Regions from separate parts of the Streptomyces sp. NPDC056373 genome, predicted to be linked through region 2. Evidence: riboswitches for the same ligand, from Rfam matches in the RefSeq annotation. Region 2 holds a riboswitch; the other holds the start of a gene.
The links. A riboswitch is a leader RNA that binds a small molecule or an ion and turns the genes downstream of it on or off. The one in region 2 is predicted to bind S-adenosylmethionine.
Positions count from the first base shown of each region.

Region 1: linked by a shared signal. The riboswitch ahead of thrC (threonine synthase) and the one ahead of ACFCXS_RS13550 (aminotransferase class V-fold PLP-dependent enzyme) in region 2 are both predicted to bind S-adenosylmethionine.

Region 1 is NZ_JBHJPX010000017.1:156,247-159,430, forward strand. It holds gene ACFCXS_RS31900 (trehalose-6-phosphate synthase) at 1-561, opposite strand, end outside; gene ACFCXS_RS31905 (glucosyl-3-phosphoglycerate synthase) at 635-1,579, opposite strand; SAM riboswitch class I at 1,760-1,916, shown strand; gene thrC (threonine synthase) at 1,935-3,184, shown strand, end outside.
Region 2 is NZ_JBHJPX010000005.1:462,381-465,564, reverse strand. It holds gene trpD (anthranilate phosphoribosyltransferase) at 26-1,090, shown strand; SAM riboswitch class IV at 1,176-1,292, shown strand; gene ACFCXS_RS13550 (aminotransferase class V-fold PLP-dependent enzyme) at 1,424-2,791, shown strand; gene ACFCXS_RS13545 (Lrp/AsnC family transcriptional regulator) at 2,824-3,105, opposite strand; gene ACFCXS_RS13540 (rhomboid family intramembrane serine protease) at 3,102-3,184, opposite strand, start outside.

The DNA of each region.
Region 1 (3,184 bases), on a different contig from region 2:
GTCCGGCAGCATCCGGAAGTACTCCGGCGGCGCCCACGGCGTGTGCGAGAAGTGCCCGATGCGCAGGTCGGGCCGCAGCTCGCGGAGCATGCCCGGCACCAGCGTCAGGTGGTAGTCCTGCACCACGACCGCCGCGCCCTGCCCGGCCTCCTCGGCCAGCGCCTCCGCGAACGCCCGGTTGTACGCCTCGTAGGACGCCCACTGGCGCCGGAACTCCGCGTCGAAGACCGGCTCCAGCGGTGTCTGGTAGAGCATGTGGTGCACGAACCACAGGACCGAGTTGGCGATGCCGTTGTACGCGTCGGCGTGCACGTCGGCCGGGATGTCCAGCATCCGCACGCCGCCCTCGCCGACGCCGCGCCGCACCGCCTCCCGGTCGCCGTCGGACAGCGCCGAGCAGACCCACAGCGCGTCCGCGCCGGAGCCGATCGCCGAGAGCCCGGAGACCAGCCCGCCGCCGCCCCGTTTGGCCTCCAGCGAACCGTCCTCGCCCACCGTGTACGAGACGGGACCCCGGTTGGAGGCCACCAGCACCTGCGCAGCACCGTTCGTCGAAGCCATAAGCCTCAACCTAGCCCGGCCCCCGAACGCTCAAACGTGCGGATCTGCCGCGCCCGGCCGAAAACGGCCCCGGTCAGGCCGCTCTCCGCTCCTGGTACTCGGCGATCTCCACCATCGGCGGACGCTCCTCGGTGTCCACGGAGTACGTCCGCGGCTCGAAGCCGTCCGTGCCCCGCTCGAACTGCGTCAGGGACGGCCGGATCAGATGCCCGCGCGCCAGCCGCAGCTGGGCCGTGCGGTAGATCGCGGCGGCCATCCGGCCCAGCGCCTGCCCGTCCTGGTGCCGGTGCTTGCGCACCCCCACGTCCACCTGGGCGAGGGCGTCCAGGCCCACCAGGTGCAGGGCGTCCACCAGCATGCCCAGCTCCACGCCGTACCCGACCGGGAACGGCAGCTGCTCCAGCAGCGAGCGGCGGGCCGCGTACTCGCCGCCGAGCGGCTGCACGAAGCCCGCCAGCTGCGGCCAGTGCATGTTGAGCAGCGGGCGCGCCATCAGCTCGGTGACCCGGCCGCCCTGCCCGGCCGCGCCGGCCAGCGGCCGGTCGTACATGGCCTTCACCAGGTCCACGTCCGGGTCCGTGAGCAGCGGGCCCACGATCCCCGTGACGAAGTCGGACGAGAAGTCCTTCAGGTCCGCGTCGACGAAGCAGACGATGTCCCCGCGGGTGACGAGCAGCGAACGCCACAGCACCTCGCCCTTGCCGGGCACGGCGGGCAGGCGCGGGAGTATCCGGTCCCGGTGCACCACCCGCGCGCCCGCGGCGGCGGCCACCTCGGACGTACGGTCGGTCGACCCCGAGTCGACGACGACGAGCTCGTCGACGAGAGGGACCTGCCGCATCAGGTCGTGACGGATGACGGCGGCGATGTCCCCGACCGTCTCCTCCTCGTTGAGCGCGGGCAGCACGACACTGACCGTCCGGCCCGTGCGCTGCTTCGCGGCGAGAATCTGATGGAGCGGGCGGTCGTTCGCGGACCAGGAACGGGCGCTCAGCCAGCGCTCGACTTCTTCCAGCACCGTGGCGGCTCCTTTGCGTGTTCTCTGCGGGACGGACTGCCCGCCGCGGTAGCGGCTGACGGGTACAGTCATCTCGCGGTTCGGACGACTGTCTCAACTGTCCTGGTCGTCGGTTACAGTCTTGAACAAGGCGGATGACCATCGCATGTCCGGGGTCACCCGCCGCCTACAACCACATACAGCTCATCCAGAGGGGCAGAGGGAAACGGCCCGATGAAGCCCCGGCAACCCTCCAGTCGGTACTCGTAGGTCACTGGCGACCACATGCGCGAGGCTCCCGGCTCGGGAAGGTGCCAAATCCGTCTCACGGCGAGATGCGTCGTGAGGAAGATGAGGAGAAAGGGCCTCGCCTCACATGGCTGCGCAGACTGTTGCAAGCACCACAGAATCCACCGTAGACCTCGGCCCCGCCGCCGCGCTCAGCTGCCGCGAGTGCGGCCACCGTGTGCCTCTCGGCCCGGTCTTCGCGTGCGAGGAGTGTTTCGGTCCGCTGGAGATCGCCTACGACTTCTCCGCCTACGACACCGAAGAGCTCCGCAAGCGCATCGAAGCGGGCCCCGCGAACATCTGGCGCTACGCCCCGCTGCTGCCCGTCCCGGCCGACGTGGCGGACAAGCCGAACATCAACCCGGGGTGGACCGCGCTGGTCAAGGCCGACAACCTCGCGCGCGAGCTGGGTGTCGACGCCGGCAAGCTGTTCGTGAAGGACGACTCCGGCAACCCGACGCACTCCTTCAAGGACCGCGTCGTCGCCCAGGCCCTGGAGGCCGCCCGCGCCTTCGGCTTCACCACGCTCTCCTGCTCCTCCACCGGCAACCTCGCCGGTGCGGTGGGTGCCGCGGCGGCCCGCGCCGGCTTCCGCTCGTGCGTGTTCATCCCGCACGACCTGGAGCAGGGCAAGGTCGTCATGGCCGCGATCTACGGCGGCGAGCTCGTCGGCATCGAGGGCAACTACGACGACGTGAACCGTTTCTGCTCCGAGCTGATCGGCGACCCGGCCGGTGAGGGCTGGGGCTTCGTCAACGTCAACCTGCGGCCGTACTACGCCGAGGGTTCCAAGACCCTGGCGTACGAGATCTGCGAGCAGCTCGGCTGGCAGCTCCCGGACCAGCTGGTCGTCCCGATCGCCTCCGGCTCGCAGCTCACGAAGATCGACAAGGGGCTCCAGGAGCTGATCAAGCTCGGGCTCGTCGAGGACAAGCCGTACAAGATCTTCGGTGCGCAGGCGCTCGGGTGCTCGCCGGTGTCGACGGCGTTCAAGGCCGGGCACGACGTGGTGCGGCCGCAGAAGCCGGACACCATCGCCAAGTCCCTCGCGATCGGCAACCCGGCGGACGGGCCGTACGTGCTGGACATCGCGCGGCGGACGGGTGGTGCGGTGGAGGACGTGACGGACGAGCAGGTCGTCGAGGCGATCAAGTTGCTCGCGCGGACCGAGGGTGTGTTCGCGGAGACCGCGGGTGGGGTGACGGTGGGTGTGACGAAGAAGCTGATCGAGAGCGGGGCCCTCGACCCCACCAAGACCACCGTCGTGCTCAACACCGGAGACGGCCTCAAGACGCTGGACGCGGTGGCCGGGACGGGGCTGACCGCGACCATCCGGCC
Region 2 (3,184 bases):
GGGACGCCTGACCCTGGAGCGGCTTATGAGCGCTGTGACCCCCGCTGGAGGCGACACCGCGGCGGGCCGCTCCTGGCCCCTGCTGCTGAACGGCCTGCTGGACGGCAGGCACCTGAGCGCGGACGACACCGCCTGGGCGATGGACCGGATCATGCGCGGCGAGGCGACCGAGGCGCAGATCGCCGGGTTCGTCGTGGCTCTGCGCGCCAAGGGCGAGACCGTCGAGGAGATCAACGGCCTCGTCCGCACGATGTACGAGCACGCCAACGTGATCGAGGTGCCCGGGGCGACGGTCGACATCGTCGGCACCGGCGGTGACGGCGCCAAGACGGTCAACATCTCCACGATGTCCTCCATCGTCGTCGCCGGCACCGGCGCGAAGGTCGTCAAGCACGGCAACCGCGCCGCGTCCTCGGCGTCCGGGGCCTCCGACGTGCTGGAGAAGCTCGGCGTCAATCTGGAGCTGCCGCTGCACCGGGTGACGGAGGTCGCCGAGGAGGCCGGGATCACCTTCTGCTTCGCGGTGAAGTTCCACCCGGCGCTGCGCCACGCGGGCGCCGCCCGCGGCCAGTTGGGCATCCGCACGGTGTTCAACGCCCTCGGCCCGCTCACCAACCCGGCCCGGGTCCGCGCCCAGGCCGTCGGCGTGGCGGACCCCCGTATGGCGCCGATCGTCGCGGGCGTCTTCGCCGAGCGCGGTAACTCCTCCCTGGTCTTCCGGGGCGACGACGGCCTCGACGAGCTGACCACCACGGCCACCTCCCGGGTGTGGACCGTCCGGAACGGCACGGTCACCGAGGAGGCCTTCGACCCGCGTGACGTGGGCCTCTCACTGGTCCCCGTGGAGGCGCTGCGCGGCGCGGACGCCTCCTACAACGCCGAGGTCGCCCGGCGGCTGCTGGACGGCGAGACGGGCCCGGTCCGCGAGGCGGTCCTGCTGAACTCGGCGGCGGCGCTGGTGGCCCTGGAGCCCACCACCGCGCCCCTGGCCGAGCAGATCGCCGCCGGGATGGCCAAGGCGGCCGAGTCGATCGACTCCGGGGCGGCGAAGCGCACGCTGGAGCGCTGGGTGGCCGCGAGCAACGCGTAGCGGACCCCGTAGGCGAAGGGACCGGCGTCCCGCGATCCGGACTCGGGTTGCGGGGCGCCGATCTTTTCGCGTACGTTCCTGAACAGGTCATGAGTGACAGTCATGAGGCCCCGGCCGACTGTCCGGCAACCCTCCGTCCGTGGCGGGGTGCCCCGGGTGAAGACCGGGCCGCAGGCAGCGAGGTCTGTGGCAAGCGCGTGACGAGGAGTCTTCCGTGAACCAGCGAATGCGATAGGGCCGCAGAGCCCCGCCTCCGCATCCCCTTTCCTTCACCCCCGCTTGAGCCGGACGCGCTCGCGGGCGGATTCCACCTGCCTTCACGGGAGTTCCGTCATGTCTGTCTCCACCCTTGCCGCCGCCCAGTCTGTTTGTGCCCCGCTGCCCGTTCTGGGGCGAGACGTCACCGTTCCGCTCGTGACCGGTGGTGAAGTCACCTACGCCGCGCTCGACTACGCCGCCAGCGCCCCGGCGCTCCAGCGGGTCTGGGACGACGTCGCCGCCTACGCGCCGTACTACGGCAGCGTGCACCGCGGTGCCGGGTACCTGTCCCAGCTCTCCACCGACCTGTTCGAGAACGCCCGCCGGACCGTCGCGGAGTTCCTCGACTGCCGCGAGGACGACCAGGTCGTGTTCACCCGGTCCACCACCGACTCCCTCAACCTCCTCGCCGCCGCCCTCCCCGCCGACTGCCAGGTCTTCGTCTTCGAGACCGAGCACCACGCCTCCCTGCTGCCCTGGCAGGACACCCGGGTCACCTACCTCGACGCCCCGCGCACCCCCCGGCAGGCCGTCGAGACCCTGGAGCGCGCCCTCGCCGACCGGGACCCCCACGGCCCGGCCCTCGTCTGCGTCACCGGCGCCTCCAACGTCACCGGCGAGCTGTGGCCCGTGCGGGAGCTCGCGGCCGCCGCGCACGCCCACGGTGCGCGGATCGTGCTGGACGCCGCCCAGCTGGCCCCCCACCACCCCGTGTCCGTCGCGGACCTCGACGTCGACTGGGTCGCCCTCTCCGGGCACAAGCTGTACGCGCCCTTCGGCTCGGGCGTCCTGGCCGGCCGGGCCGACTGGCTGCGCGCGGCCCGGCCGTACCTCGCGGGCGGCGGCGCCAGCCGCAACGTCAGCCGGCGCGAGGACGGGGGAGTGGACGTGGAGTGGCACGACAGCGCCGCCCGCCACGAGGCCGGCTCGCCCAACGTCATCGGCGCCTACGCCCTCGCCTCGGCCTGCAGGGCACTGGGCGAGGCGGGCTTCGACACCCTCGTCGCCCGGGAGCAGCACCTGGTCCGCACGGTGCGCGACGGTCTCGCCGACGTCCCCCAGGTGCGGTTCCTGTCCCTCTTCGGGGACGACGCGCCGCGCGTGGGCGTGCTCTCCTTCGTCGTCGAGGGCTGGAACAGCTCCCACTTCGCCGCCGCCCTGTCCGCCGAGTACGGCATCGGCGTACGGGACGGGCTGTTCTGCGCCCACCCGCTGCTGCGCACGCTGCTCGGCAGTGACCCGCAGGCGCAGGGCGAGTGCGGGTCGCCCGAGGCCGCGCCCGGGGAGAAGTCGCTCAACGCCATCAGGGTCAGCTTCGGCGCCGGCACGCCGGACGAGCACGTGGAGCGGTTCGTGCGGGCGGTCAGGGAGCTCGTGACGGACGGCGCCAAGTGGAGCTACCGCACGCAGGACGGCCGCTGCGTGCCGGACACCTCCGCCTGAGCGGGTCGCCCGAGGGACCGACGGGGGGCGGACTAGTTGTCGAGCCCGATCGAGAACGCCGCCTCCAGGTCGTGCTGGGAGTACGTGCGGAAGGCCACGTGCGTGTCGGTTCCCTCCACCCCGGGGATCTTGCTGATCCGGCCCGGGATGACCTCCGCCAGGTCCTCGTGCTCCCTGACCCGGACCATCGCGATCAGGTCGTAGGTGCCGGTGACGGAGAAGACCTCGCTGACGCTGTCCAGCGCCGCGATCGACTCGGCGATCTCGGGGATCCGGTCCACGCTGGTCTTGATGAGGACGATCGCGGTGATCACGGCTGGTTCTCTCCCTCGGGGGCCGGAGCAGGGGCGGCCTTCACTCTAGTGGGGCCGGTGGGACGGCCGTAGCGGACCG